2 regions of the Achromobacter sp. CSND-B12 genome follow, and region 1 is predicted to be linked to the other one. Evidence: predicted binding sites of a transcription regulator. Region 1 holds the regulator's gene; the other holds the start of a gene.
What was found. The regulator NrdR, encoded in region 1, represses ribonucleotide reductase genes. The targets are predictions, from matches to a motif close to CACNANATNTNGTG.
Positions count from the first base shown of each region.

Region 2: a site for NrdR is predicted at 6,595-6,608, ahead of ACUTAG_RS30970 (ribonucleoside triphosphate reductase). Genes of this name have one in related genera too.

Region 1 is NZ_JBREGJ010000001.1:3,819,381-3,834,990, forward strand. Features, by position in the region: gene tyrS (tyrosine--tRNA ligase) at 1-350, shown strand, start outside; gene ACUTAG_RS17915 (YbhB/YbcL family Raf kinase inhibitor-like protein) at 423-1,079, shown strand; gene glyA (serine hydroxymethyltransferase) at 1,376-2,626, shown strand; gene nrdR (transcriptional regulator NrdR) at 2,833-3,312, shown strand; gene ACUTAG_RS17930 (GlxA family transcriptional regulator) at 3,360-4,319, opposite strand; gene ACUTAG_RS17935 (cysteine hydrolase family protein) at 4,332-4,901, opposite strand; gene ribD (bifunctional diaminohydroxyphosphoribosylaminopyrimidine deaminase/5-amino-6-(5-phosphoribosylamino)uracil reductase RibD) at 5,142-6,263, shown strand; gene ACUTAG_RS17945 (hypothetical protein) at 6,260-8,716, opposite strand; gene ACUTAG_RS17950 (DUF3142 domain-containing protein) at 8,703-9,899, opposite strand; gene ACUTAG_RS17955 (PrkA family serine protein kinase) at 10,774-12,690, shown strand; gene ACUTAG_RS17960 (YeaH/YhbH family protein) at 12,703-13,962, shown strand; gene ACUTAG_RS17965 (SpoVR family protein) at 13,959-15,509, shown strand.
Region 2 is NZ_JBREGJ010000001.1:6,599,332-6,614,941, forward strand. Features, by position in the region: gene ACUTAG_RS30940 (efflux RND transporter permease subunit) at 1-834, shown strand, start outside; gene ACUTAG_RS30945 (LysR family transcriptional regulator) at 865-1,791, opposite strand; gene ACUTAG_RS30950 (M20 family metallopeptidase) at 1,906-3,327, shown strand; gene ACUTAG_RS30955 (Bug family tripartite tricarboxylate transporter substrate binding protein) at 3,340-4,332, shown strand; gene ACUTAG_RS30960 (PepSY-associated TM helix domain-containing protein) at 4,518-6,128, shown strand; gene ACUTAG_RS30965 (DUF3325 domain-containing protein) at 6,125-6,475, shown strand; gene ACUTAG_RS30970 (ribonucleoside triphosphate reductase) at 6,615-8,615, shown strand; gene nrdD (anaerobic ribonucleoside-triphosphate reductase) at 8,680-8,862, shown strand; gene ACUTAG_RS30980 (anaerobic ribonucleoside-triphosphate reductase activating protein) at 8,828-9,619, shown strand; gene ACUTAG_RS30985 (aminotransferase-like domain-containing protein) at 9,610-11,040, opposite strand; gene ACUTAG_RS30990 (hydroxymethylglutaryl-CoA reductase, degradative) at 11,181-12,470, shown strand; gene ACUTAG_RS30995 (hypothetical protein) at 12,565-13,038, shown strand; gene ACUTAG_RS31000 (tripartite tricarboxylate transporter permease) at 13,035-14,423, shown strand; gene ACUTAG_RS31005 (NAD(P)H-dependent flavin oxidoreductase) at 14,607-15,610, shown strand, end outside.

The sequences.
Region 1 (15,610 bases):
GCAATCCGCGCGACGCCAAGGTCATGCTGGCGCAGGAAATCATCACCCGTTTCCATTCGGCCAAGGCCGCCGAGGACGCCCTGGCCGCGTTCGAGGCGCGTTTCCGCGACGGCGCGATTCCGGAGGACATGCCCGAGGTCAGCATCGGCCGCGCGCCGGTCGGCATCCTCAAACTGTTGCGCGAGGCTGGCCTGGTGGCTTCGGGTTCCGAGGCGCAGCGCAACGTCGAGCAGGGCGGGGTGCGCGTCAATGGCGACCGGGTCGAAGACAAATCGTTGCAACTGCCTGCGGGGACTTACGTGGTCCAGGTGGGCAAGCGCAAGTTCGCGCGTGTTAAGTTGAACCCATAATCGCGAAGATTTTGATACGCTGGGGGGACGTTCAAGGCTGGGATGCCTTCGCAGCACTTCAAGGAGCACGACATGAAACTTTCGAGTTTGTCTTTTTCCGATAACGAGTCGATTCCGGAGCGCTACGCCTTCGGCAAGATCGATGCGCAATCGCACGTCGCGCTGGCTGACAACTACAACCCGCAGTTTTCCTGGGACGATGTCCCGGCGGGTACGCAGTCGTTCGCCTTGATCTGCCACGACCCGGACGTTCCCTCCAAGCCCGACGACGTCAACCAGGAGGGCCGTGAAGTGCCGGCCGACCTGCCGCGGGTGGATTTCTTCCATTGGGTGCTGGTCGACCTGGCGGCCGACATGCGTGAAATCGACGAAGGCGCTTTTTCCAGCGGTATCACGCCGCGTGGCAAGGGCGGCCCGCTGGCGCCGCTGGATGCCCGCCAGGGCATCAACTCGTACTCGTCCTGGTTCGCCAACGACCACGACATGAGCGGCGACTATTTCGGCTATGACGGCCCGTGCCCGCCCTGGAACGACGCACTGGTGCACCGCTACGTGTTCACGCTGTATGCGCTGGACGTCCATACGCTGAACCTGCAGGGTTCGTTCACCGGCGAGGACGCGCTGCGCGCCATCCAGAAGCACGTGCTGGCGCAGGCGTCGCTGACCGGCACCTACACGCTCAACCCGAAGCTGGCGCCCAAGCAGATCGGGGCGACCTCGGCGTCCTGATCGCCGTTGTCGATCCGCCAGCCGAAAGGGCCGCGTTTGTTGCGGCCCTTTTTGTTTGCGCCGCGGGCGGGGTGGCGTCCACGCATTGCATGAAAGTTTTTCAAGCCGGATTGAGCGCGTTTTCCGGTTACGGCGGATGGGAGGAACTTTCCCGTCCTTGCCGGGACTTTTACCTCTGTTCGGGGCATTTTGGCGACAGGGAAAGCGGCGGTACGCGGTAAACTATTCGTCATTATCCGGGTTTACCCACCCGGGCGCAGTTTTCTCCTCTCTTACCGCCTCAGGAACCCCCCGTCATGTTTGACCGCAACCTCACCCTCTCCAAGGCTGACCCGGACGTCTGGGCCGCCGTCCAGAAGGAAGACGTTCGCCAGGAACAGCACATCGAGCTGATCGCTTCGGAGAACTACGCCAGCCCGGCCGTCATGGAAGCCCAGGGCACGCAGCTCACGAACAAGTACGCCGAAGGCTACCCGGGCAAGCGCTACTACGGCGGTTGCGAATACGTCGACGTGGTCGAGCAGCTGGCCATCGACCGCCTGAAGCAGATCTTCGGCGCCGAAGCCGCCAACGTGCAGCCCAACTCGGGTTCGCAGGCCAACCAGGGCGTGTACATGGCCGTCCTGAAGCCGGGCGACACGGTGCTGGGCATGAGCCTGGCCGAAGGTGGCCACCTGACGCACGGCGCGTCGGTCAACGCCTCGGGCAAGCTGTACAACTTCATCTCGTACGGCCTGGACGAAAACGAAGTCCTGAACTACGCCCAGGTCGAGCAGCTCGCCAAGGAACACAAGCCCAAGCTGATCGTCGCCGGCGCCTCGGCCTACGCCCTGCACATCGACTTCGAGCGCATGGCCCGCATCGCCCACGACAACGGCGCGCTGTTCATGGTCGACATCGCCCACTACGCCGGCCTGGTCGCCGGCGGCGCGTACCCCAACCCGGTGCCGCACGCCGACTTCGTCACCTCGACCACGCACAAGTCGCTGCGCGGCCCGCGCGGCGGCGTCATCATGATGAAGGCCGAATACGAGAAGATCATCAACTCGGCCATCTTCCCGGGCATCCAGGGCGGTCCGCTGATGCACGTCATCGCCGGCAAGGCCGTGGCCTTCAAGGAAGCGCTGGAACCCGAATTCAAGACCTACGCGCAACAAGTGGTCAAGAACGCCAAGGTGCTGGCCGACACGCTGGTCAAGCGCGGCCTGCGCATCGTTTCGGGCCGAACCGAAAGCCACGTCATGCTGGTGGACCTGCGTGCCAAGGGCATCACGGGCAAGGAAGCCGAAGCCGTGCTGGGCCAGGCTCATATCACCGTCAACAAGAACGCCATCCCGAACGATCCGGAAAAGCCCTTCGTGACCAGCGGCATCCGCCTGGGCACGCCGGCCATGACCACCCGCGGCTTCACCGAAGCCGAGGCCGAGCTGACCGCCAACCTGATCGCCGACGTGCTGGACAACCCGCGTGACGAAGCCAACATCGCCGCCGTGCGCGCCAAGGTCAATGAGCTGACCTCGCGCCTGCCGGTGTACGGCAAGAAGTGATGCGGCGGCGGATCTTTCCCGCCGGCACATGACGAGGACGGCTCCGCAAGGGGCCGTCCTTTTGTTTTCGGGCCAATGGCGCTTGCGCGCCAGCGGTCATCGTGGCAAAAATAATAGGGACGAATTTGTCATAGTCGCCACGGATCGACTGTCGCCTCGTTACAATGTGGGCGAATTATTGCTTTCCGTGTTTTCAGGGATCACACATGCGGTGTCCATTTTGCGGCAACTCCGAAACGCAGGTCGTCGACAGCCGTGTCTCGGAAGAGGGCGACGCCATCCGTCGCCGGCGCCGCTGCCAGTCCTGTGACAAGCGCTTCACCACCTACGAGCGGGTGGAGCTGGCGATGCCGTCCGTGGTCAAGCGCAACGGCAGCCGCAGCGACTACGATCCCGCCAAGCTGCGCGCCAGCCTGAGCCTGGCGCTGCGCAAGCGCCCGGTCAGCACCGAGGACGTGGACGCCGCCGTCGCCCGCATCGAGGAACAACTCCTGGCCAGCGGGCTGCGCGAAGTGGCTTCCGGGCATATCGGCGAACTGGTCATGAACGAGCTGCGCAAGCTCGACAAGGTGGCCTACGTGCGCTTTGCGTCGGTGTACAAGAGCTTCGAGGACATCGGCGAATTCGTCGAGGCGATCCGCGAGATGCAGGGGCCGGTGCTGCCCGCCAAGCTGCGCAAGGAATGAGGGCGCCGCGCGGCGCCTGAGGGGCGCGGATTGACTCGCAAGGCGCGCTACAGCGCGGGTGTCCGCGCCATGCTGGGCGTCTGCGGCTGGAATCGGCGCCACACGCGGCGCAGGTGCTGGGCCGAGCCGAATCCGGATTTCTCCGCCACCATCTCCAGGTTCAGGCGGGTTTCACGCAGCATGTCGCGCGCCAGCGCCACGCGTATCTGATACAGGTAGTCCATCGGCGTGCAGCCGGCGTGCTCGCGGAACAGCCGCGTCAGGTGGCGCGAACTGGTGTGGGCCTGCTCGGCCAGCGACTGCGCCGACCACGGCGCCGCCGGGTTGCGCACCACCGCGTCCTGGACCCGGTGCACACCGGGATGCATGTGGTTGCGGTGTTCCAGCCAGGGCGACAGGGCCGAGTCGGTGCCGGCGCGGCGCTGGTAGACCACCATGTCGCGCGCCACTTCACTGGCCACGCGTGGGCCGCAGTGGCGCGACACCATGTGCAGCGCCAGGTCGATGCCGGCGGTGATGCCGGCGCTGCTGACCAGGTTGCCGTCTTCGACGAAGATGCGGTTGTCGTGCAGCCGGGCGGACGGATCCATGTCGGCCAATTGCGCCAGGCAGCTGTGGTGCGTGGTGCATTCGCGCTGGCGCGTCAGGCCGGCCGCGGCGGCGAACAGGGCGCCGGCGCAGACGGTCATCAGCGTGAAGCCGTCGACCGGATGGCGCGCCGCCAGCCAGTCGATGATGACGCGGGCCTCGGGCTCGTCCAGGCGGATGTGCTTGCCCACCACCCCGGACACGATCACCAGCGCCTCGGGCGGCAGCTTCTGGGGCAGGGGCTGGATCCGCGCCAGGTGCAGGCCGGGAATGCCGCTTTCCACTTCGGTCGAGGGGCCGCAGAAATGCTGCGCGAAGGCGTCCGGGCACAGCTTGTTGGCAACCCGGAACGCCTCGGCCGGCCCGGCCACGTCGAGCAGCACGATTCCCCGCGGCAACACGAAGTACACGGGAATCATGGCGGCGCGTCCCTATTGCGCGTCGGCGAAGACGTCGGTGGCGCGGGCGATGCGGGCAAAGCGGCCCTGCAGCACCAGTTCGGTGGCGTCGCGGATCTCGGCCGGCGTGTAGTGCTTGCCCGACGGACTCTGCATGGCGAAAGTCAGCGTGGCGTCGGTCGGGAACACCACCTTGAAGCCGTCGTCGCTGGCATGGCGGGTGGTGGTCTCGCAGCACTGTTCGGTGCGGATGCCGCTGACGATGACGCCCTCTATGCCGTGCTTGCGCAGCCAGTCCCGCAGCGTGGCGCCGTCGGCGTCCTTGGCGTAGAGGGAGGAATGCACGGTCTTGTGGAACACGGCGTCGGGCTCGATGCGCAGTTCCTTCAATGTCCTGACATGGCCGGAGGCCAGCGAGAATGGGTTGGCTGGATCGTTGGCGACGCTGGTGTGAAACACCTGCAGCACCGGGATGTCGCGGGCACGGGCGGCGTCGATCAGGCCCTGGAGTTGCGAGACGAATGCCGGATATTCCGACTCGTCCCAAAACGGACGCTGGCGGAAGGAATCCTGGACGTCGATGACGATCAATGCTTGTTTCATGGCGGCGGGCTCCGTGCCTTGGGATTTCGAGAGATACGTGGCGTATTGTGGGCCTGCCCCGGCGGCGGGGCGAGGCCGTCCCGAGACCAGCATCGGCCCAAAACGGACATGACTGCCGGGCCGCTTGAACGATCATAGCGCGCCGGCGCGGAACGGCAAGCGCGGCGTGCCGGCGATCCGCCGCGGACATACAATCCGTGCATGATGAAGAACCCCAGCGAATCCGACGACCTGTCCTGGATGCGGCGCGCCCTGGCCCTGGCGCAGACCGTCATGTACTCGACGGCGCCCAACCCCCGGGTGGGCTGCGTCATCGTGCGCGATGGCCGCGTGCTGGGCGAGGGCGCCACCCAGCCTCCCGGCGGCCCGCATGCCGAAGTGTGCGCGCTGCGTGACGCGCAGGCGCGCGGCGAATCGGTGGCGGGCGCCACCGTCTACGTCACGCTGGAGCCGTGCAGCCATTTCGGCCGCACGCCGCCCTGCGTGGACGCCTTGCTGGCGGCCGCGCCGGCGCGGGTGGTGGTGGCGATCGGCGATCCCAACCCGCTGGTCAATGGCAAGGGGTTGGCGCGCCTGCGCCAGGCCGGTATCGCCGTCACCACCGGCATTTGCCGCGAAGAGGCGCTGGCCCTGAACGCCGGTTTCATTTCGCGCATGAGCCGCGGGCTGCCGTGGACCTGGCTCAAGATGGCGACATCGCTGGATGGCCGCAGCGCCCTGCATAACGGCCTGTCGCAATGGATCACCGGCCCCGAGGCGCGCGCCGACGGGCATCTGTGGCGCGCGCGCAGTTGCGTGGTGCTGACCGGCATCGGCACCGTGCTCAAGGACGATCCGCAACTGACCGTGCGCAGCGTGCAGACGCCGCGCCAGCCGCGCCGGGCGGTGGTCGACGGGCGCTTCGAGATTCCCGAGGACGCGCGCCTGTTCGACGGCGGCGAGGTCATCGTGTTCACGGCGCGGGTCGACGCCGCCAAGCAGGCGCGGCTGGAAGCCAGGAACGTCCGCGTGGTGTCGATGCCCGCCGCCGAGCCCGACCGCGTGGACCTGCCGGCGATGATGCGCTGGCTGGCCGCGCAGCAGTTCAACGAAGTCCACGTCGAGGCCGGCGCCGGTTTGAGCGGCGCGCTGGTGGCGGCCGGCTGCGTCGACGAACTGCTGATATATATGGCGCCGATGTTGCTGGGCGACGCCGCCGGCGTGGTCAGGCTGCCGCTGCTGGAGCGGCTGGACGCCGCCCCGCGCTACGAATTCATCGAGGCGCAGCGGGTGGCGGCAGACCTGCGCGTGCGCGCCCGGGTGCCGGAGCATTGGCGCGGACTGTTGCGGCGGGTCGAATTGCCGGCCGTCCAGACGCCCTAGCGCTTGCCGCCGCGAGCCGCCGGGGTGGCGCTGCGCCAGGCCCACAGCGCGGCGCCGAGCGCCGCCAGCGCAAGCAGGCCGCCGGCCAACAGCAGGCCGGGATGTTGCTGGCGCGCGCGCTCCCAGGCTTTCCATGCCTGGATGTAGTGAAAGCGCGCGGCCGACTGGAAGTCCGGTTCAGGGCATTCGCGGCCGAAGGTGTCGCTGAAGGGCACCCGGGCGCCCTGGTCCACGTAGCGCAGATAGATGGCGGAGGCGCGTTCCGGCGTGTCGTCGATGACGTACCGCGCGCCGCGGCACAGCACGGCGGCGAAGGCCTGCGAGCGGCTGGGCAGTTCGTCGGCCGCCTTCATGGCGTAGTCGGCGGCGATCTGGCGGTAGTGGTAGCGCACGTTGGGGCGCGCCTCGCTGGCGGCATAGCGCTTGCGTTCTTCCTGTGTCACATAAGGGCCCGGCAGGTCGGCCTCGGCGCGCTGCAGCGGGGTATCCAGCGGCATGCCGGTGTCGGCGCGGGCTTCGCGCCACCACGGGTTGGCGTCGCGACCCGCGCCGGTTGAATAGTTGCCGTCATAGACGGCGTAGTCCGGGCCCTGTTCATAGCCCATGATGCGGATGCCGTCGCGGCGCGCCAGCGTCGCCGCCTGGTACCAGGCCTGGGCACGGGCGGTGCGGCCCCAGGCGCTGCCTGCCGCTCGCAGGGCGTCGCCGTACCGGGCGGCGCGCTGGCGCACGTCGGACTCCTGGATCTTCCATGCGCCGTCGTCGTAGCCCCCGCTGGCAAAGCGCGGATCGGAATCGGCCGGAAAGTAGGGCAGGGCCTCGGCCACGCGGCCCTCGCGCACCAGGCGCCGCGCTAGCAGCTGGCGCAGGCGGTCATGCGCGGGCGGCGGATTCAGGCGGCTCCATTGATAGAACTGTTCGGGCGTATAGCGGCTGAAGCCGGCCGGACGCGCAGGCGCCGGCGCGGGCGGCGGCAGGCGGTCGACATAGGCCTTGAGCTCCTCGGTCGTGAGCACGCGTTCGGCCACGTAGGCGGCATCGTTCCAGTAGGGCGACAGGGGCCAGCCTTCATCGGCCGGGCTGGCGCCGTGGCGGGTCGCGGCGGCGCGGTACAGCTGGTCCAGCGCTTCCACGTACTGGCCGCGCGACAGCGACAGCACGCCTTGTTCGGCCTTGAGCAGGGAGGCCGATCCAGGTTCGAGACTGCCATCGGCCCGCGGGAATGCCGCGATCGCGCGGGCATAGGCCTGGGCGGCGAGTTCGTTGTCACCGCGGCGGATGGCCAGTTTGGCGCGCACCCACCAGGCCAATGCCGTGTCGAGCCGCTCGGCCAGGGTCTGGGCGAGATCGTAGCGGCCCACGCGATAGGCCAGCGCCGCGACCCGATCGGCATCGGCGATGCGTTGCGGGTCCTGGGTCTGCAACGCGGCCACGAGCGATTGCAGCGCCGGGTTGGGCACGACGTTGGGCGCGCCGCCGGCGGCATCGGCCAGGCTCAGGCGGCCGGTCTGTTCGAAGTTGGCGAACGGGTCGCGGGCGCTGTCTGGCTTGCCGTCGACGATATCGCCGATACGGGCCAGGCCATACGCCACCAGCAGGCGTTGGCCCACCGGGTCGTCGATCAGGCGGCCGGCTCGCGCCGCCGAGGCCAGCGCCCAGTCGGCGATCAGGCGCAGCGATTCGCGCCCGCTGATCGAGTCGCGGGCGGCCTGGGCGGCGTACAGGCGCACCGCCTGATGCAGGTTGGCCGGGGCGATGGCGTCCAGGCAGGGCGTTGCATTGACCACGTCTTCATACGCGCATTGTCCCAGGCTGCCGGTCAGCGACAGCCGCGCCTGCTGGCCGTAGCTGGCAACGGCCAGGCCGAGCGGATCGGGGGCGCCTTGCAGCGCCATCTCGCGCACGCGCGCATAGTCCTGCGCCGCCGTGCCCGGGTTCCCGGTTTCGGCCAGCATGTAGGCGGCCCAGACGCTGCGCGTCGCCGCCTGCTCGGCAGGCAGCGCCAGGATTGCCCGCAGGCGCTGGCGCGCCCGTTCCCAGCGCTGCTCGTGCGGGGCCTGCGGCGCTGTGTGGTAGTCGACCGCGGCCGCGGCATAGAGGCGGACCGCTTCAGGCAGGCCGGCGCCCGCGGCGTACGCCTGCTCGCCGTCCGGACGGGTGCGCATCAACCGCAGCTGGTCGAGCTGTGCCGGCGTGAGCGCGGGGTCGTAGGCTTCCGGGATGGCGTCGGAGCGGTAGCTGCCGTCCGGCAGCAGTGGTGATTCATTGGCGCGCAGCGAGTCCGTGGCGGGGACCAGGCGCATCGCCTCGTAGGCGAACGAATTGGCGGGCGTGCCCTGCAGCGTGCCGGCGCGGTCGTCCAGCAGCTGTGGCGGGAAGTCGGGACCGCAGGCAATGACGATGCCCGCGCCGGCCAGCAGCAAGGCGGCGATCAGCGATTTACGGTTGTACATGGAAGCTCGGGGTTGCGGCGTCACAGCGGATCCATCCTATGGCGCGTTCGGCGCCGGCGCGCAGCAGGCCATCCCGCGCGCGCCGAAGATACCCGCCCTGCCGATCATATTCAAGGGTATAGCCGTTGATGCCGTCGGCGGCGCGGCAGCGGGCGTCCAGCCTGACGATGAAGGGCAGCGGCGCATCGGTGCTGCCACGGTTGGACAGCAACACGTCGCGCGCCCCGCCCGGCCCTGGCGCAGCGGCCGCGACCGCGAGCGCCGGCGTCAGGGGGTGGCGCGCCAGCACCGCGCGCCAGGTCGGCAGGCTCCAGGCGCGCGTGTCCGTCTGGGTCGGCAGGCGGAACCAGGCGATGCCCGCCAGCCCGGCCGGCCGATCGCGGTCGAGCGTGGCGACAAAGGCCGCGATGGTGTCGGGCGCGACCAGCAGTTCCGCCGAACGGCCGCCCGGTATCAACGCAGGCCGTTCGCTTTCGACGGCGACGATCTGGCCTTGTTCGTCCCACGCGACGCGGCTGCCGTAGGCCGGCAGCGCCACCCGCCAGGGCTTTGCGGTGCGGTCGGCGTAGGCAGCGAGCCAGGCGCGCGCGCGCCTGGCGTCGAACAGCGACCCTTGCGCCGGATTCAATACGGCGTGGACCTGCAGCACGGTTTCGTCCGGCACCGCCAGCAGCTCGGTCAGCGCGGCGCTTTCCAGCCAGGTGGGCAGAGCGGTGATGGACAGCCGCAAGTCCTGCGGCAGGCGGGCCTTGAGCTTGGCCAGCAGCGCGCTGTAGGCCGGCAATCGCGCCGTGGGGCAGTCGTAGTCGATCTCCAGGCCGGTCAGCGCGATGCCGGCGCCGCGCCAGGCCGAGAGCAAGGCGGCCGCGCGCGCGTCGATGTCGGCTTCGCTCAGGGCGCCGACGCGACCGTCGAGCCGCAGTACCAGCACGACGGGACGCCCGGTTGCCGCCAGCGCGGCCAGGTCGGGCGTTGCCTCGAACCAGGCGCCGTCGGCGCGCAGTTCGGCCGCCAGCACGCGCCACGCGCGCAGCATGTCGGCGCTGTCAGCCAGTGCGTGGTTCAGCGCGGGCGTCCAGCGCCGCTGCCAGACGTAGGCATCGTTGGGCAAGGGAGGGGCGCTGCATTCGCAGGCTGCCAGCAGCAGCAGTCCGCACAGAACCGCCAGACGCCAACAGCGCATCGACGCGCGGGCGATGCGCGGCCGGTCCGGGACAGGGCGCGGGCGTGGCAACATGATGTGCGGACGGTGTTTGAAAAAGCGGCGCGCGGCGGCTGCGGCGGTTGCGTGATTCTATCCTTGACGCCGCCAGGGGTATTAGCACTCTCATGTCTTGGCTGCCAATCGATGCCGCGATAGCGCAGCGCGATCGGGTCGATAGCGTTTGCCCGCGCGGCTTGCGGCGTGATCGCAGCAAGTTTGAGAGCGATTCCCCGACGCCGCTCCAAGGGTTGTCGATTGGTATTTTTTTACCGTGACGCCCCAAATGAATTGCCACAAAACCGTCAATTGGGCTTAAGCTAGGCCATGACTTGGCGCTACGCGCTCATGGCCCGATCCATAACCCGCCACGCGCCCTCGTCACCACGGATTCCAGTGTCGCGTACCGGCGCTTTCACACACCGGACCGATACTTGCTGAACGTAGTCGCTTTGCGCCGTTCAGACCGTTCGCTGCCATCGCATAGCGAACGCACCGGACCTGTTGTCCGGATCATAAGAATCCACCGGGATATCTCATCCCTTCAAATCATTGCTGACCATTTCATGCGTGGCTGCATCCTGCGCCCGTTCTACAGCAATATGCTGAAGGCGTACGAGTGAACTTATTCACGTTGGTTGCAATCCCTGACGGAACTTGTGTCCGAACGGTGCAGCCTAAACGGAAAGGGCCCGATCGTGCTCTTGGTTGATGTGTGGCGAAAGCAACATACAACCGTGCCGAAATTGCTTATAGCGCGTTGACCCTAGTCACGCTGAAGCACTGAGGCACACAATGGGGACACGTAGGGACGTCATGGCTTTTTCGCGTGTTGTAGGAGGTTTCCGTGCAAAACATCGTCGAAGGCTTCAAGTCGCAGTATGCAAGAGAGCAGGAGTCGGAACTTTCCCTCGAGGAATATCTGAACCTCGCCAAGCGTGACCCGATGGCATATGCCAGCCCCGCTGAGCGCATGCTGGCGGCGATTGGCGAACCTGAAATCGTGGATACGCGCAACGACCCACGTCTTTCCCGTTTGTTTTCCAACCGGACCATCCGACGCTATCCGGCGTTCCAGGAGTTCTACGGCATGGAGGACGTCATCGGGCAGATCGTGGCGTTCTTCAAGCACGCCGCGCAGGGACTGGAAGAGCGCAAGCAAATCCTCTATCTGCTCGGGCCGGTGGGCGGCGGCAAGTCGTCCATCGCCGAACGCCTGAAGGTGCTGATGGAAGTCCACCCCATCTACGCGCTCAAGGGCTCGCCGGTGAACGAGTCGCCGCTCGGCCTGTTCCATCCGGAACGCTTCGGCGACACGCTCGAAAAGGAATACGGCATTCCGCGCCGCTATCTCACGGGCATCATGTCGCCGTGGGCGGTCAAGCGCCTGAAGGAGTTCGACGGCGACATCTCGCAATTCCGCGTGGTGCGCCTGAACCCGTCGGTGCTGCGCCAGGTGGCGATCGCCAAGACCGAGCCGGGTGACGAGAACAACCAGGACATCTCATCGCTGGTCGGCAAGGTCGACATCCGCAAGCTCGACCGCCATTCGCAGGACGACCCGGACGCCTACAGCTATTCCGGCGGCTTGTGCCTGGCCAACCAGGGCCTGCTCGAGTTCGTGGAAATGTTCAAGGCGCCGATCAAGATGCTGCATCCGCTCTTGACGGCGACGCAGGAAGGCAACTTCAAGGGCACCGAGGGTTTCTCGGCGATCCCGTTCAACGGTTGCATCCTGGCGCACTCGAACGAATCGGAGTGGCAGACCTTCCGCAACAACAAGCACAACGAGGCGTTCCTCGACCGTATCTATATCGTCAAGGTGCCTTACTGCCTGCAGGTGTCGGAAGAAGTCCGCATCTACGAAAAGCTGCTGCATCACAGCTCGCTGTCGACGGCGCCGTGCGCGCCGGGGACGCTGGACATGATGGCGCAGTTCTCGGTGCTGACGCGGCTGAAGGAGCCGGAGAATTCCAGCATCTACTCGAAGCTGCGCGTCTATGACGGCGAAAGCCTGAAGGACGTCGACCCGAAGGCCAAGGCGCTGCAGGAGTACAAGGACTACGCCGGCACCGACGAAGGCATGAACGGGGTCTCGACGCGCTTCGCGTACAAGATCCTGTCCAGCGTCTTCAATTACGACCAGACCGAGGTGGCGGCCAATCCGGTGCACCTGATGTACGTGCTCGAACAGCGCATCGGGCGCGAGGACTATCCGGAGGAAATCCGCCGGCGCTACCTGGAGTTCATCAAGGGCTTCCTGGCGCCGCGCTATGCCGAGTTCATCGGCAAGGAGATCCAGACGGCGTACCTCGAGTCGTACTCGGAGTATGGGCAGAACATCTTCGATCGCTACGTCACGTTCGCCGACTGCTGGATCCAGGACGAGGAATTCCGCGACCCGGAAACCGGCGAGAGCTTCGACCGCAGCGCCCTGAACGACGAACTGGAGAAGATCGAGAAGCCGGCCGGCATCGCCAATCCGAAGGACTTCCGCAACGAGATCGTGAACTTCGTGCTGCGGGCGCGCGCCAACAACAACGGCCGCAACCCGACCTGGACCAGCTATGAAAAGCTGCGCGAAGTGATCGAGAAGAAGATGTTCTCGAACACGGAAGACCTGCTGCCGGTGATCTCGTTCAACGCCAAGGCGTCGGCCGAGGACAAGACCAAGCACCAGAGCTTCGTCGACCGGATGGTGGAGAAGGGCTACACGGAAAAGCAGGTCAGGCTGCTGTGCGAGTGGTATCTCCGTGTGAGGAAGTCTTCCTGAGCGAGGTGAATCATGAATTCACTGATCGATCGCCGTCTTAACGGGCGCAACAAGAGCGCCGTTAACCGGGAGCGCTTTCTGCGGCGTTACAAGGACCAGATCCGCAAGGCGGTCCACGGGATGATCCGCGACCGCTCGATCCAGGACATGGATCAGGGCGGCGAGATCAACCTGCCCGCCCGCGATATTTCCGAGCCGACGTTCCGGCACGGCGCGGGCGGCGACCGGGAAATGGTGCATCCGGGCAACCGCGAGTTCGCCAAGGGCGATACGTTCGACCGGCCCCAGGGAGGAGAAGGCCAGGGCGGTTCCGAGCCCGGCGAAGGCGAGTCGGTCGATCAGTTCACCTTCAGCCTGTCGCGGGCGGAATTCCTCAACCTGTTCTTCGAAGACCTGGAACTGCCTCACCTGGCCCGCAACACGCTCGGCGAGGTCAGCCAGAAGAAATGGCAACGCGCCGGCTACACCACCACCGGCTCGCCCAGCATGCTCAGCATCAGCCGCACGCTGAAGTCGTCGCTGGCGCGGCGGGTGGCGTTGAGCGTGAAGGCGCGGGCCGACCTCGAGGACGCGGAGGAGCGCCTGGCCAAGGCCAAGGCGGCGGGCGCGCCCGCGGACCAGATCAAGGCCCTGGAACAGGATGTCGAGGACTGCCGCGAGCGCCTGGCCCGCGTGCCGTTCCTGGACGACCTGGACCTGCGCTACCGCAATCGCGTGTCGGTATCGATCCCGATGGCGCGCGCGGTCATGTTCTGCCTGATGGACGTGTCCGGCTCGATGGACGAGGGCAAGAAGGACCTGGCCAAGCGCTTTTTCACGCTGCTGTATCTGTTCCTGTCGCGCAAGTACGAGCACGTGGACCTGGTCTTCATCCGCCACACCGACAACGCCGAGGAAGTGGACGAGCAGACGTTTTTCTACGATCCCAAGAGCGGCGGCACCATCGTGCTGTCGGCGCTGGAACTGATGCGCGAGATCGTCGAGAAGCGCTATCCGCCCACCGCCTGGAATGTGTACGCGGCGCAGGCCAGCGACGGCGACTCGTTCGGCGCCGACGCCGGCAAGAGCGCGCGCTTCCTGGCCGAGCACCTGTTGCCAGCCACGCGCTACTTTGCCTATATCGAGGTTCCCGACTCGCAGGAGGCGCGCAAGAGCAGCCTGTGGGCGGAGTATGAACAGAAGCTGGAGCCGCATTTCGTGATGCGGCGGATTTGCGAGCGCGGGGAGATCTATCCCGTGTTCCATGACCTGTTCAAGAAGGAAACCGCATGAATGCCATCCTGGGCGCACTGGTGGAGCCGGAATCGGCCGACAGCCCCCGGCCGTTGTCGCAAGGTTCCGAATGGACGTTCGAACTGATCCAGTCCTATGACGAAGCGATCTCGCGGGTCGCGCGCGAGTACGGGCTGGACACCTATCCGAACCAGATCGAGGTCATCACCTCGGAGCAGATGCTGGACGCGTATGCGTCGGCGGGCCTGCCCATCGGTTATCCGCACTGGTCGTACGGCAAGGAGTTCATCCGCAACGAGCAGTTCTACCGGCGCGGCATGCAGGGCCTGGCCTACGAGATCGTGATCAATTCCAACCCCTGCATCGCGTATCTCATGGAAGAGAACTCCATGACCATGCAGGCGCTGGTGATCGCGCACGCCTGCTATGGCCACAACTCCTTCTTCAAGGGCAACTACCTGTTCCGCCAGTGGACCGACGCCGACGGCGTGCTGGACTACCTGGTGTTCGCCCGCAAGTACGTGATGGATTGCGAGGACCGCTACGGCATCGATGCGGTGGAGGCGCTGCTGGATTCCTGCCATGCGCTGTCGCACCATGGCGTGGACCGCTACAAGCGGCCGACGCCGATCTCGTACAAGGAAGAGGCCGCGCGCCAGGCCGAACGCCAGGAACACGCGCGCCTGCAATACAACGACCTGTGGCGCACGCTGCCGCGGCTGGAGGCCGACAAGGACGAGCGGGTCGCCGCGTCGGTGTTCCCGCCCGAGCCGGAAGAGAACCTGCTGTACTTCATCGAGAAGTATTCGCCCAAGCTGGCGCCGTGGCAGAAGGAGCTGGTGCGCATCGTGCGCAAGATCGCCCAGTATTTCTATCCGCAGACCCAGACCAAGGTCATGAACGAGGGCTGGGCCACGTTCTGGCACTACACCATCCTGAACCGGCTGCACGAGAAAGGGCTCGTCAATGACGGCTTCATGATGGAGTTCCTGCAGAGCCACACCAACGTGGTCAGCCAGCGCGGCTTCGACGAGCGCGGCTACGGCGGCATCAACCCGTACGCGCTGGGCTTTGCGATGATGTCGGATATTCGCCGCATCTGCGAAAAGCCCACCGACGAGGACCGCCGCTGGTTCCCCGACATCGCCGGCGGCGACTGGCTCAAGACGCTGGACTTCGCCATGCGCAACTTCAAGGACGAGTCGTTCATCTCGCAATACCTGTCGCCGCGCCTGATCCGCGAGTTCCGCTTCTTCGCGATCTCGGACCACCAGGCCAATCCCAAGCTGGAAGTGGCCGCGATCCACGACGACGAAGGCTACCGCGACATCCGCCGCCTGCTGGCCGCGCAGCACAACCGCGACAACCAGGTGCCGGACATCCAGGTCACGCGCTTCAACCGCGACACCGATCGCTCGCTGGTGCTGCGGCACCTGAGGAGCCGCGGCCGGCCGCTGGCGGCCGAGGACGCGGAGCAGGTCATGAAGCACCTGGCGCGGCTGTGGGGCTTCCGGGTGCGGCTGGAGGAAACCGAGCCGGACGGCACGGTCAGCTCGTATCGCGAACAGGATCCGCCGAACGCCTGAGTGAGCATGGCCGCCCCGGACGAGCGCGGGATGGCGGCCGCGGGGCACGCAGCGGAGCCTGCGGCAAAAGGGGACGCAATAACGTCCCCTTTTTCTTTACC
Region 2 (15,610 bases), 2.8 Mb from region 1:
CGCGTGGTGCTGGAGCTGGACCCGCGCTACACCGAGGACCCCGAGGTGCTGGAACGGGTGCAGGTGGTGGCGGCCGACGGCAACCGCGTGCCGCTGTCGGCGTTCTCCACCTACGAGCACGGCCTGGTCAACGACCGCGTCTTCCACGACGGGCTGTTCGCCGCCGTCGGCGTCGGCTTCTCGCTGGCCGAGGGCGTCTCGCTGCAGCAGGGCCTGGCCGCCATCGACGCCGCCATGGCGCGGCTGATGGTGCCCGCCCACATCCAGACGCGGCTGGGCGGCGACGCCCGCAGCTTCCAGCAAAGCCTGCAGGACCAGCCCTGGCTGATCCTGGGCGTGCTGGTGGCGATCTACCTGGTGCTGGGCATCCTGTACGAAAGCCCGCTGCATCCGCTGACCATCCTGTCGACCCTGCCCTCGGCCGGCGTCGGCGCGCTGCTGGCGCTGCGGTTGGCCGATATCGAGTTCAGCCTGATCGCCCTGCTCGGCCTGTTCCTGCTGGTGGGGGTGGTGATGAAGAACGCCATCCTGATGATCGACTTCGCCCTCGGCCTGGAGCGGCGCGAGGGCCTGACGCCGGAACAGGCCATCCACCGCGCCGCCATGCTGCGCCTGCGGCCCATCGTCATGACCAACCTGGCCGGCCTGCTGGGCGCGCTGCCGCTGGTGCTGGGCATGGGCGAAGGCTCGGAACTGCGCCGGCCGCTGGGCGTGACCATCGTCGGCGGATTGATGATCAGCCAGTTCCTGACCCTATACACCACGCCGATCGTGTATCTGGCGCTGGAGCGGCTGCGACTGAAGGTGGCGGGCTGGCGGGCGCGGCGCGCCTGATCCCCGCCCGTCCGCGCCGCGCCCGACGCCTCAGCCCGCGCCCCGTTCCACTTCCGGGGCGCGTGGCGCCACGGTCAGGCGTTCGGCCAACAGCGCCAGAAAGGCCCGCGCCAGCGGCGGCAGATTGGCGCCGCGCAAGGTCACGACCTGGATGCTGCGCTGGCGCATTTCGGGATTGCTGAACGGCACCGCCACCAGGCCGGCGCTGGCGAGCAGGCCGATCACTGTCAGGTAGCCCGTCAACGCCACGATCTGGCTGCCCGGCAGCATCGGCAGGAAGGCCGCCGAATGGTTCGAGACGTAGGCAGGCTCGATATGCACGCCGGCATTGGCGCAGGCCGCGTCGAACAGGTCGCGCACCGTGGTGCCGGGGTCGCCCAGCGACAGCGGCACCTGCGCCAGGTCGCGCACGCCGACGCTGCGGCGCGCGGCCAGCGGATGGCGCCGGCACATGATGGCGTAGACCGGCGCGCGGCATTGCAATTCGGTCTTGAGGCGCTCGTCGGGCGCCACCGTGTAGCGCAGCGCCAGCTGCGACAACCCTTCCAGCACCAGCCGGTTGACCTCCTCCGGCCGCTCCACCAGCAGGTGGAAGCGCGCCTCGGGGCGGATACGCTTGAAGTCGGCCATGCACTGCGGCAGGAAGCGATGGGCAAAGCCTTCAGTGCAGGCCAGCCGGATGGTCACGTCGCCCAGCGCGCTGCGCTGGCGGATGCCGGTGGTGACGCGCTCGGCCTCCAGCGCGGCGGCGTTGGCGTATGCCGCCAGCTGGCGGCCGGCCTCGCTCAATGCCATGCCGCGCGCCTGGCGCTCGAACAGCGCAATGCCCAGCTCGTCCTCCAGCTTGGCGATCTGGCGGCTCACGGCAGAGGCCGCCACGTGCTGCGCCGCGGCGGCGCCGGCGATGGAGCCGCAGCGCGCCACCTCCAGGAAATACCTCAGGCCCAGCGAAATCATGGCAAGCCTCCCCGAGCCATTGCCTAAATGGCAACGATCAAATGCGAATTATCTAATTGTGGCATGCGCCCAAGCGTAATAACTTTGTGCCTGTGCCGCTACCCCGAGACCGCAGTGATCCGCGAACAAGCCATCCTCCACGCCACCCAAGCCTATGACGACGGCACCTTGCAGGCCGAACTGGCCCGCCGCGTCGCCTACCAGACCGAAAGCGAGGAGCCCGGCCAGGCCGCCTGCCAGCACGCCTACCTGAATGACGAGCTGGCGCCGCAGCTGGAACAGCTGGGCTTCACCTGTCATGTGCACCCCAACCCGGCGGGCGTCGACCTGCCGATCATGGTGGCGCGGCGCATCGAAGCGCCGGCGCTGCCGGGCGTGCTGCTGTACGGCCATGGCGACGTGGTGCGCGGCAATTCGGCCAAGTGGGAAGCCGGCCGCGATCCATGGCGCCTGCGGGTCGAGGGCGACCGCTGGTACGGCCGCGGCACCGCCGACAACAAGGGGCAACACACCATCAACCTGGCCGCGCTGCGCCAGGTGCTGCGGGCGCGCGACGGCAAGCTGGGCTTCAACGCCACCTGGCTGATCGAGACCGGCGAGGAAGCGGGCTCGCCCGGCCTGGCCGCCTTCTGCGAAGCGCAGCGCGAGGCGCTGGCCGCCGACGTCTTCATTGCCAGCGACGGCCCGCGCCTGGCCGCCGCCCGCCCCACCCTGTTCATGGGCTCGCGCGGCGCGGTGAACTTCGAATTGAGCCTGCGCGCCCGCGAACGCGGCTACCACTCGGGCAACTGGGGCGGGCTGCTGGCCAATCCCGCCATCGTCCTGTCGCACGCCATCGCCTCCCTGGTGGACGCGCGTGGCCGCATCCTGGTGCCGGGCCTGCGGCCGCCGCCCATCCCGGCGCCGGTGGCGGTGGCGCTGGCGGACCTGGAAGTGGGTGGCGGCGCCGACGATCCCGCGATCGACCACGACTGGGGCGAGCCTGGCCTGTCGCCCCCGGAGCAGGTGTTCGGCTGGAACAGCCTGGACGTGCTGACCTTCGGCGCCGGCGATCCGGCCAAGCCGGTCAATGCCATTCCGCCCGTCGCCACGGCCTGGTGCCAGTTGCGTTTCGTGGTCGGCACCGACTGGCGCGCGCTCGAGCAGCACGTGCGCGCGCATCTAGACGCGGCCGGCTTTGCCGACGTGCGGGTCCGCGTCGGCATGCAGGCCGGCGCCACCCGCCTGTCGCCCGACAACCCCTGGGTACGCTGGGCCGCCGCCTCGATCGAGCGCAGCACGGGGCTGCGGCCGGCGCTGCTGCCCAACCTGGGGGGCTCGCTGCCCAACGACATCTTCGCCGACCTGCTCGGCCTGCCCACGCTGTGGGTGCCGCATTCCTACCCCGCCTGCGCCCAGCACGCGCCCAACGAGCATCTGCTGGGCAGCGTGGCGCGCGAGGGCCTGGCCATCATGGCGGGCCTGTTCTGGGACCTGGGCGACCAGGGCGCCGCGCTGCGCCAGGCCGCCGCCGAAACCGATTCCTCTCCCTCCTGACCGGACTCTTCCATGATCGCCCGACTCCGCGCCGCCGCGCTGGCCTGCCTTTCGGCCCTTGCCCTGCAAGCCACCCTGGCCGCCCCCGCCGCGCACGCCGCCTATCCCGAACAGGCCATCAAGCTGGTGGTGCCGTTCACGCCCGGCGGCGCCACCGACGCCGTGGCCCGGCTGCTGGCCAACCGGCTGTCGGGCAAGCTGGGCCAGGCCGTGATCGTCGAGAACCGGCCCGGCGCCTCGACCGTCATCGGCGCCAACGCCGTGGCGCAGGCCCAGCCCGACGGCTACACGCTGATGCTGTCGGGCAGCACCACCTACACCGTGCTGCCGGCGCTCAAGCGCGACCTGCCCTACGACCCGCGCGGCAGCTTCGAGCACATCGCCATCGTGGCGCTGGCGCCGGTGGTGCTGCTGGCGCAGAACAGCCTGCCGGCCAAGACCGCGCAACAGGCCGCCGAGCTGGCGCGCGACAAGACCGCCGGCGGCGGCCTGATGTACGGCACCTTCGGTCCAGGGTCGGCGCCGCACCTGGTGGGTGAAATGTTCGCCGAGGCCGCGGGCGCCAAAATGACGCCGGTGCCCTACAAGGGCAGCGCGCAGTTCATCACCGCGCTGATCGGCGGCGAAATCGCGCTGGGCGTGGACACCGTGTCGTCGGCCGCGCCGCAGGTCAAGGCGGGCAAGGTGCGCGCGCTGGCCGTCACCGGCGAACACCGCGTGCCGCAGTTGCCGGACGTGCCGACCTTCATCGAAAGCGGCCTGCCCGGCGTCTCGATGGTGGGCTGGTACGGGCTGGTGGCGCCGGCTCGCACGCCGCCGCCGGTGCTGGACACGTTGAACCGCGCGGTCGCGGACATCATGGCCGACCCGCAGGTACGCCGCGCCATCGCCGACCTGGCGCTGGAGCCGGTCTACCTGGACGGCCCCGCCTTCACCGCGCGCATGGAACAGGAACTCAAGACCTTCGGCGAAGTGGGCCGGCGCGCCGACATCAAGCTGGACTGAAGCGCCCGCCCCGCGCGGGCGCCGGCGGGCCACGATCCGCCGGCACGATGGCGTCGGGAATCGTCCTATTCCGACCCCATTTCGACTAGAATCGGAACCATTCTCAATAAAAGACCCGCGGCAGGGCTCGCGGCGGCGTCGATAGAAGAAAGAGGCGCGTTCTGAAACCCAGTTTCCGTTTGTCCATGGCCTGGCTCCACACCTGGGTCGGCCTGTGGTTTTCCTGGCTGCTGTTCGCCGTCTTCCTGACCGGGACGCTGGCGGTGTTCGCCGAACCCATCACCCACTGGATGACCCCGGAGCACCATGCGGCCGAGGCCGAGGCGGCGGCGCGCGAGCCCGTGAAGGTGGATCGCGCGCGCCGGCTCGATCTGGCGGTGCAGTACATGGCGCGGCATCACGCCGGCGCCGGCATGTGGGAGATCTGGCCGGTCAACCGCCACCACGACAACGGCCTGGTGGTCTACTGGTTCGACTCGAACGGCGCATATGCCGACGCCGAACTCGACCCCGAGACCGGCCGCGAACTGGACGAGGACCACCACGAGGCAGGCCGCGCCACCTTCGGCGGCGACCACTTCGTCGACTTCCACTACAACCTGCACGCGCAGCCCCTGGGCCTGTGGATCGTGGCCTTCGCCGCCATGGCGATGCTGGTGGCGATGGTTTCCGGCGTGGCGACGCACAAGCGCATCTTCAAGGACTTCTTCACCTTCCGCGCCAGCAAGGGCCAACGTTCGTGGCTGGACGCGCACAACGCCACCGCGGTGCTGACCCTGCCCTTCCAGTTCATGATCGCCTATACCGGCATCGTGATCTCGGCCTTCACGCTGATGCCAGCGCCGATCGCGGCGACCTATGGCCCCGGCGCCGAGGCCGCCCGCTTGTACCTGGCCGAACTGGCGCGCGAAGACCAGCCCCCGCTGACCGGCACCGCGCTCGCCGTGCCGGCCCTGGAACCGCTGGTCGCGCGCGCCGAACGGTTGATCGGGCAGACCGCGCGCGCCATCGTCATCAACAACCCCGAAGACGGCTCGATGCGGATCGCGGTCTATGGCTGGAACGAGGAGGCCGACCAGAACGTCCATATCAGCAGCACCACCGGCATGGCGGAATTCTCCGCCGCCACCGGCCAATTGCTGCGCCTGCGCGCCCCCGGCGGCGTCGAGGGCGGCGCCGCGCCGTTGACGCGCCAGGTGATGTCCGACCTGCACATGGTCAAGTTCGGCGGACTGGCGATGAAATGGCTGTACTTTGTGTGCGGCCTGGCCGGCAGCGCCATGATGGGCACCGGCGCGGTCTTGTTCATGGTCAAGCGCCGCAACCGGATGGGCGACGAATTCGGCGCCGCCACCGCGCGCGTCTACCGTCTGATCGAAGGCCTGAACGTGGCCGCGCTGGCCGGCCTGGCGATCGCCTGCGTCGCCTACCTGTGGGCCAACCGGCTGTTGCCGGTGTCGCTGCCGCAGCGCGCCGGCTGGGAACTGCGCGCCTTCTTCATCGTCTGGGCGCTGACGCTGGCCCATGCCTGGCTGTGCAGTCCGCGGCGCGCCTGGCTGTGGCAGCTGGGCCTGCTGTCGGCGCTGTGCCTGCTGCTGCCGCTGCTGTCCCTGATGACGCTGGGCGACCATCCGCTGGCGCAGATCGCGCGCGGCGACTGGGAAAGCGCCGGGGTCGAACTGACGGCCGTGGCCATAGGCGTGGCGGCCGGCTGGGCCGCGCTGCGGCTGGGCCGCAAACCGCTGTCGGCGCCGCCGCCGCGCGATACGCGCGCTTCGCGGGAGGCCACGGCATGAATCTCAACGACGCCTTCGGCATCGCCATGGCGCTGCTGCTGACCTATTCCGGCATGGCCTGCCTGAGCCTGGCGATGCCGCGCCATTACGACCAGGTCTGGGGCCGCGATCCCTCGGCCGGCCATTCCCGCGTGCTGCGCGGCGCGGGCATCCTGCTGTTGCTGCTGGCGCTGCTGCCCTGCGTCGGCCTGTGGGGCAACACCGTGGGCGTGGTGGCCTGGCTGGGCTGGCTGTCGGCCGGCGCGTTGCTGTGGGTCGGCATGCTGTCGTGGTCGCCGCGCCCGGCCATGGGCACCGCCGCCCTGGCGCTGGTGATCTCGCTGGCCGGGGTCGGCTTGGGTTTCTAGGGCCGCATTGCGTCCGCGCCGGCCCGGCCGGCGCCGTTTGACCGGCATCAAGACAAGCCGACAAACGCCTCGATAGCCGGGCTTTCGACACCATAGGTGGTGGTAGAGTTTTCCTACCCCACAACATATGGTGTCAGCGATGCAACTCCAACACATCCTCAAGCGCGACGGCCGGGTCGTCGCATTCGACCGCGACAAGATCGCCGCGGCCATCGCCGCCGCCGGCCGCGGCACCGGAGAACTGGACGCCGACGTCGCGCAGGCGCTGACCGGCGCGGTGATCGAGGCGCTGGCCGCCGAAGGCAACGTCTGCCCCGGCGTGGAGACCATCCAGAACCAGGTCGAGGAAACGCTGGTCAAGGCCGGCTACTGGCGCACCGCCCGCGCCTACATCGTCTACCGCGAACAACACGCCCGCCTGCGCGCGCTGCGCCACACCCTGGTGGACGTGGAAAGCGCCATGGAGGAATACCTGGAACAGCGCGACTGGCGCGTCAACGCCAACGCCAACCAGGGCTACAGCCTGGGCGGGCTGATCCTGAACGTGGCCGGCAAGGTCACCGCCAACTACTGGCTGTCCAACGTCTTCACCCCCGAGGCCGGCCAGGCCCACCGCGACGGCGACATCCACATCCACGACCTGGACATGCTCAGCGGCTATTGCGCCGGCTGGTCGCTGCGCCAGCTGCTGACCGAGGGCTTCAACGGCATCCCCGGCAAGATCGAGGCCACGCCGCCGCGCCACATGTCGGCGGCCATCGGCCAGATTGTCAACTTCCTGGGCACGCTGCAGAACGAATGGGCCGGCGCCCAGGCCTTCAGCTCGTTCGACACCTACATGGCGCCCTTCATCCGGCGCGACGCGATGACCTACGCCGAGGTCAAGCAAAGCATGCAGGAACTGATCTACAACCTGAACGTGCCGAGCCGCTGGGGCACGCAGACGCCGTTCACCAACCTGACCTTCGACTGGACCTGCCCGGCCGACCTGAAGGAGCAGATCCCCTACGTCGGCGGCGAGGAAATGCCGTTCGCCTATGGCGACCTGCAGGCCGAGATGGACATGATCAACCGCGCCTACATCGAGGTGATGATGGCCGGCGACGCCAAGGGGCGCGTGTTCACCTTCCCGATTCCCACCTACAACATCACGCCCGACTTCGACTGGGACCATCCCAACACCGAGCGCCTGTTCGAGATGACCGCGCGCTACGGCCTGCCGTACTTCCAGAACTTCCTCAATTCAGACCTGGAGCCGCACATGGTGCGCTCCATGTGCTGCCGCCTGCAGCTGGACCTGCGCGAACTGCTCAAGCGCGGCAACGGCCTGTTCGGCTCGGCCGAGCAGACCGGGTCGGTGGGCGTGGTGACCGTCAACTGCGCCCGCCTGGGCCACACCTGCCGCGGCGACGAGGCCGCGCTGATGGCGCGCCTGGATCACCTGCTGGGCCTGGGCCGCGACGTGCTGGAAACCAAGCGCAAGGTGGTGCAGCGCTACATCGACCAGGGGCTGTACCCGTACACGCGGCGCTACCTCGGCACGCTGCGCAACCACTTCAGCACGCTGGGCGTGAACGGCATCAACGAGATGATCCGCAACTTCAGCGGCGACGCCGAGGACGTCACCACGCCGGCCGGCCATGCGCTGGCGGTGCGCCTGCTGGATCGGGTGCGGGCGCGCATGACCGAGTTCCAGGAAGAGACCGGGCACCTCTACAACCTGGAGGCCACGCCCGCCGAAGGCACCACCTACCGCTTCGCCCGCGAAGACCGCAAGCGCTACCCCGGCATCCTGCAGGCGGGCACCGAGGCCCAGCCCTACTACACCAACTCCAGCCAGCTGCCGGTGGGCCACACCGACGATCCGTTCGAGGCGCTGGCCCTGCAGGAAGCGCTGCAGGGCAAGTACACCGGCGGCACCGTGCTGCACCTGTACATGAACGAGGCCGTGTCGTCGGCCAGCGCGTGCAAGGAACTGGTGCGGCGCGCGCTGTCGAATTTCCGGCTGCCGTACATCACCGTCACGCCGACGTTCTCGATCTGCCCGAACCACGGCTATCTGGCCGGGCACCACGAGTTCTGCCCGAAGTGCGACGCCGAATTGCTGGCCAGGCAGGCGTCTTGCTGCGCGCCGGCCTGACCGCCGCTGTCGACCGCTTTTTTCCCCGGGCGATCCCCGCCCGGCCTTTCCCCAAGGAGCCGTTATGCAAACCGTGATCTCTCCCGAAGCCGCCGCCCCGCAGGCGCTGCGCCTGGACGACAGCCAGCGCGTGCGCTGCGAAGTCTGGACCCGCGTCATGGGCTACCACCGCCCCGTGTCTTCCTTCAATACCGGCAAACAAGGCGAATTCAATGAACGCCGCTTCTTCGTCGAACAACGTGCCTGAAGCGGCCGGCGGCCACAAGGCCGCCCCCGCCCGCCACCCACCGCGCATGGCCTATGCCGCGCCGCCGCGGCCGGCGGCCCAGCCGCTGCCGCGCCATTCCCCGGCGGTGGGCGGGCTGACGCCGTTTTCCACCGTGGACTGGCCCGGCACGCTGGCCGCCGTCATCTTCATCGCCGGCTGTCCGTGGCGCTGCCACTACTGCCACAACCCCGAACTGCAGACGCGCAACGCGCGCTACGACTGGCGCGACGTGCGCGCCTTCCTCGACAACCGCCAGGGGCTGCTGGAAGCCGTGGTGTTCTCCGGCGGCGAACCGCTGAGCGAACCGCGCCTGCCGTCGATGATCCGCGAGGCGCGGCGCATGGGCTATCGCATCGGCCTGCACACGGCCGGCATCTATCCGCTGCGGCTGGCCGACGTGCTGCGCTACCTGGACTGGGTCGGCCTGGACATCAAGGCCGACGCGCAGGGCTATGACGACATCACCGGCCGGCGCGATTCGCACCGCCCGGCGCAGGCCTGCCTGACGCAGTTGCTGACGGCCGGCGTGGATTTCGAATGCCGCATCACCTGGCATCCCGACTGGCTCGACGAGACCCGGTTGCTGGGATTGGCGCGCGAACTGGCGCGGCGCGGCGTCAAGCGCTTCGCGGTGCAGGGCGCGCGCAGCTGCCCCAGCACGCCGCCGGCGCGGCTGCTGGGCACGCAGGCACAGGCTTTGCTGCGCGGCTGGTTCGAGGAATTCGCCTACCGCTGAGCGCTGGCGCGTCCCAGGCGCGCCGCCAGCGCCGCGTGAAAGCGCGGCGACGCCACCGCGCCCACATTGCAGCGCGACCACGGCGACACGGCGGTCGGGTCGACGCTGAACACCCGGCCCGGCGCCATGATGACCTTCTCGGGCATCAGGTCCTGGGCCAGCGCCAGCGAATTGTCCACGCCCGGAAACGCCGACCACAGGTACAGCGAGCTGGTGGGCCGCGCGTAGACCTCGGCGCCCAGCAAATCCAGCACCCGCAGCGCGTCGCCGGTGGCCGCCTCCAGCCGCTGGCGCAGGCGCACCAGATGGCGTTCGTAGTGGCCGTCGCGCAGCATCACGTCGACCATGCGCTCGCAGTATTCCGAACTGCTGACGTGCACCAGCGCCTTCAGGTCCGCCAGATCGCTGGCCAGGCCCGCGCCGCAGGCGATGAAGCCGACCCGCAAGGCCGCCGAGAACGACTTCGAGAAACTGCCGATGTAGACCGTGCGTTCCAGCTGATCCAGCGCCGATAGCCGCACCGCCGAGGTCGGCTTGAAGTCGGCCAGCGGGTCGTTCTCCACCACGATCAGGTTGTAGCGCTCGGACAGCTGCAGCAGCTTGTAGGCCTTGGCCGGCGAGATGTCCGAACCAGTGGGATTGTGCGCCAGCGACTGGGTGAAAAAGAGGCGCGGCTTCTCGCGCTGCAACAAGGCCTCCAGCGCCGCCAGGTCAGGCCCGTCCGCCAGGCGCGGCACGCCCAGCATGCGCACGCCCGCCAGCTTGAGCTTGCCGAACAGCGGGTAGTAGCCCGGATCGTCCACCAGCGCCGCCGCGCCCGGCGGCAGGAAGTAGCGGATCACCAGGTCCATGGCCTCGTTGGCGCCGTGCGTCAACACCAGTTGCGACGGCGCCGCGCTGATGCCGACGTCGCCCAGCTTGCGCACCAGGCTCTCGCGCAGCGGCGCGTAGCCGAAGCGGCTGCCATAGCGGAACAGCGTGCCCAGGCCGGTGCGCACCACCTTCTGGTGATAGCGGTCCATGCGCATGTCGGCCAGCCATTCCACCGGCGGGAAACCGTCGCCGGCGGCGATGGCGTCTGGTTGGGTCTTGAGCTGCTCGCGCATCAGCCAGACGATGTCCATGGCGCGGCTCAACTGGCCCGGCTCCTCGTCGGCGGCGCGCCGCGCCGGTCCGGTATCGAGCACGTAGAAGCCCGAGCCGCGGCGCGGTTCCACCAGCCCGCGCGCCACCAGCATCTCGAACGCCACCACCACGGTGTTCTTGGCGTAGCGGTGCAATTGCGCCAGCTCGCGCAGCGATGGCAATTTATCGCCCGGGCGGTAGACGCCCTCGGCGATCTGGCGCCCGATCAGGCGCGCCAGGCTTTCGGCGATGGGCGCGGCGCGCGGGGCGCGGCCCGGGGAGTTATCGGCGTCCACGGCGTGGTTTCCAGCGGGAAAAAGTCGAAAATTGGTGCAGTGCGATGGTACTGTTCGCCCAAACTGTACCTCTGAATGCCGGTACAGTTTACCTAGAATCTGGCCACCCAATTCTTAGATTTCCGATGGAGACACATGCCATGGTGGCCGATTCACGCCTGCCCAACTTCCGCGCCCTCACCCCCGCCCAACGCCTCGCCGCCATCGCCGACGCGGCCGGCCTGACGCCCGAGGAACGCCAGCAACTGGCCGAACCGGGCGCGCTGGGCCTGGACCGCGCCGACGGCATGATCGAGAACGTCATCGGCGCCTTCGAGCTGCCGCTGGGCGTGGCCGGCAACTTCCAGGTCAACGGCCGCGACGTGCTGGTGCCGATGGCGGTGGAAGAACCGTCGGTGGTGGCGGCCGCCTCGTTCATGGCCAAGCTGGCGCGCGAGAATGGTGGCTTCGAAACCTCCAGCACCCGGCCGCTGATGCGCGCCCAGGTGCAGGTGCTGGGCCTGACCGATCCGCACGGCGCGCGCGTCGCCCTGCTGCGCGAGCGCGAGCGCATCGTCAAGCTGGCCAACAGCCGCGACCAGGTGCTGATCGGCCTGGGCGGCGGCTGCCAGGACATCGAGGCGCACGTGTTCGCCGACACGCCGCGCGGCCCGATGCTGGTGCTGCACCTGATCGTCGACGTGCGCGACGCCATGGGCGCCAACACCGTCAACACCATGGCCGAGGCCGTGGCGCCGCTGGTCGAGGAGATCACCGGCGGCACGGTGCGGCTGCGCATCCTGTCCAACCTGGCCGACCTGCGCCTGTCGCGGGCCCGCGTGCGCCTGACGCCGCAAACGCTCGACACCAAGGACCGCAGCGGCGCCGAGATCATCGAGGGCGTGCTGGACGCCTACGTGTTCGCCGCCACCGACCCGTACCGCGCCGCCACCCACAACAAGGGCATCATGAACGGCATCGACCCGGTCATCGTCGCCACCGGCAACGATTGGCGCGCGGTCGAGGCCGGCGCCCATGCCTACGCCTGCCGCGACGGCCGCTACACCTCGCTGACCCATTGGGAAAAGGACGCCAGCGGCGCCCTGGTCGGCACGCTGGAAATGCCGATGCCGGTGGGCCTGGTGGGCGGCGCCACCAAGACCCATCCGCTGGCGCGGCTGGCGCTCAAGATCATGGCGGTGCGCTCGGCCCAGGAACTGGGCGAGATCGCCGTGGCCGTGGGCCTGGCGCAGAACCTGGGCGCGCTGCGGGCGCTGGCCACCGAGGGCATCCAGCGCGGCCACATGGCGCTGCACGCGCGCAACATCGCGCTGACGGTGGGCGCGGTGGGCGCCGAAGTCGACCAGTTGGCCCGCCGCATGGCCGAGGAAAAGGACGTGCGCGCCGACCGCGCGCTGGCGCTGCTGGAGGAACTGCGGAAACCGGCCTGACGGCGCGGCACGGCCGGCGCAGGCACGCCGGCCGCACAAGAACAGAGGCGGCGCCGGGAACCTCCCGCGCCACCCGTCCATCAAGGAGACAGACATGGAAAGAGACAGCAAGGCGTCCGCCGGACGCCTGGCCGAAGTATGGAACGACACGGTCGACCTGCGCCACCTGGCGTGGGCCATCGCCATCGGCATCGCCGTCAGCGTGGCCGGCTTCTACGCCGCCAGCGGCTGGCTGCGCGACAAGGTCGCCTCGCCCGAACTGGCGCACGCCTACGCCATGCTGGCCGGGCTGGCCGGCTGCGTGCTGGCGGGCGTGATCTGCGCCCGCCTGTTCCCGCCCAAGCGCGAAGTGGTCGAGCACAGCGCCTCGCACGATCCGGCCTGGCGCGCCGAGGTGCTGGCCGAACTGGCCGCGCAACCGGGCGGCCTGGGCACGCTGGCCGACCTGCCGCCCGCGGTGGTCAAGGAGCTGAAGGAACTGGACCTGTACGAGCTGTTCGCCGCCCCCGCCGCGGCCCCGGCGTCGCAGGCCCAACCGCAAAACTTGCGTGAAGAGGTGCCGGCATGAGCGATCCCGTGTTGCTTGAACAGATCATGGTGGCCGCCGGCATGGGCCTCCTGGGCGCGGTGGTGTTCGCCGCCATCGGCCTGGTGTCCGGCACCGACGAGACCACCACGCTGGCGCCGCTGACGCTGCTGGTGGTGCTGCTGGGCGTGCCGCCCGCCGGCGTCTTCACCTTCTTCCTGGCCGGCGCGGTGGCCAAGCACATGACCCACGCGGTGCCGACGGCGCTGCTGGGCATCCCCGGCGACACGCTGGCCACGCCGCTGCTGCAGGACGCCAACATGCTGCGCAAGCTGGGCGTGCCGCACATCGCGCTGCGCAAGATGGTGTCGGGCGCCATCGTCGCCGCCTTCGTGGCGGTGCCGCTGGCGGTGCTGTTCGCCGTGCTGCTGGCGCCGTTCGGCGGCGCCATCACCAAGTCGGCGCCGTGGATCTTCCTGGCCGCGGCGGTGCTGATCGCCTATTTCTCGGCCGGCCGCTGGGCCGCGGTGGCGCTGCTGGTGCCTTTCGTGGTGGTGATCGTGGCGCTGCAGAGCCTGACCGCCAAGTACGGCGTCAAGCTCAGCATCAGCTACTTCCTGGGCATCGCCATCGGCCCGCTGATCGCCGACCTGTTCACCGTGATCGCGCCGCAGGGCCGCGCCAAAATGATGCGCGACAAGGTGCGCACGTTCTCGCTGGCGCCGGACGTCAAGGGCTGGTCGGGCTACTTCCCCAACCCGCTCAAGGTGATGGACCGCATCCAGACCCGCTGGACCCTGGCCACCGCCACCATCTCCAGCGCCACCTTCGTGTTCAGCCCGGTGGCGATGACGGTGGTGCTGGGCGAACTGGTGGGCTCGCGCGTCAAGCACGCCTATCACCGCCTGACCACGGTGCTGAGCGCGCGCAACGGCGTCACCGAGGCCACCTACATCGCCGAGGCCCTGATCCCGCTGATCGCTTTCGGCCTGCCGCTCAGCCCGGTGGCCGCCGGTCCGGCCGCGCCGCTGTTCAACGCCCCGCCGCGCTTCACGGTGGACGCGGCCAGCGGCCAGACCCACAACCTGCACAACCTGCTGAACCACTGGGAGTTCCTGGGCTACGGCATGCTGGCGGTGCTGCTGGCGGCGATCGTGTCGTATCCGTTCGCCATGAACTTCGCGCGCCGCGCCGCGCTGTTCGTGTCGCGCAAGGTCAGCCACGAGGCCATCATCGCCACCTTCGTCGGCCTGATCATCGTGATCAGCGTGTGGGAAGGCCAGTTCCTGGGCCTGCTGGTGATCCTGACCATGGGCCTGTTCGGCGGCCTGCTGTCGCGCCTGTTCGGCTTTAACACCGGCGTGCAGTTCATGGGCTACTACACCGCCGTGCTGACGGTGCCGGCGCTGGTCAAGCTGGTGGCGTGATTCACCGGCGGCAAGGGGCGGAGCCGCCGTGCTCCGCCCCTTTTTTGCTTTCGCGGCGACCGCGTCCGGGCGCGGCGCCTTCATCCCCCCCGCTTTCCCCCGCCCGCTTGATCCCGCGCAAGGCGGCGCGGCATGCCTTGCTCTAGCCTCGGAGCCACTGTTCCCAATAAAGGCTCCCATTTCATGACGTGGTTCAAATCCCTCACACTCGCCGGACGCGAATTGCTGCCCATCGTCCAGGGCGGCATGGGCGTCGGCGTATCCGCCCATCGCCTGGCCGGCGCGGTCGCCAGCCAGAACGCGGTCGGCACCATTGCCAGTGTGGACTTGCGCCATCACCATCCGGACCTGATCGAGCAGACCGAGGACTGCCGCGACCGCGAGCAGATCGACAACGCCAACCTGGTGGCCCTGGACCGTGAAGTGCGCGCCGCGCTCGACACCGCGCAGGGGCGCGGCGTGGTGGCCGTGAACGTCATGAAGGCGGTGCGCGACCATCCCGCGCTGGTGCGCCAGGCCTGCGAAAGCGGCGCCCAGGCCATCGTCATGGGCGCCGGCCTGCCGCTGGACCTGCCCGACATGACCGCCGACTATCCCAAGGTGGCCCTGGTGCCGATCCTGTCCGAAGCGCGCGGCGTGGCGGCGGTGCTGAAGAAATGGATGAAGAAAGGCCGCATGGCCGACGCCGTGGTCATCGAGCACCCCGGCTACGCCGGCGGCCACCTGGGCGCGGCCCGCCTGGACGACATCCACGATGAACGCTTCGACTTCAAGCGCGTGCTGGCCGAATGCCGCCAGTTGTTCCAGGACCTGCAACTGGGCCGCGACGCCCCGCGCCTGATCGTGGCCGGCGGCGTCGGCAGCCATGAACAGGTACGCCACTGGCTCGGCAACGGCGCCGACGGCGTGCAGGTCGGCACGGCCTTCGCCGTGACCCGGGAAGGCGACGCGCACGAGAATTTCAAGCGCGTGCTGATGGAAGCCGACCCCGACAAGCTGGCCGAATTCACCAGCGTCGCCGGCCTGCCGGCCCGCGCCGTGCCGACGCCCTGGCTGACGCGCTACCTGCGCCAGGAAAAGACGCTGCAGGAAAACACCCGCTGCGACGCGCGCCGCTGCAGCCAACGCATGGACTGCCTGACGCAGTGCGGACTGCGCGACGGCATCGCGCGCTTCGGCCAGTTCTG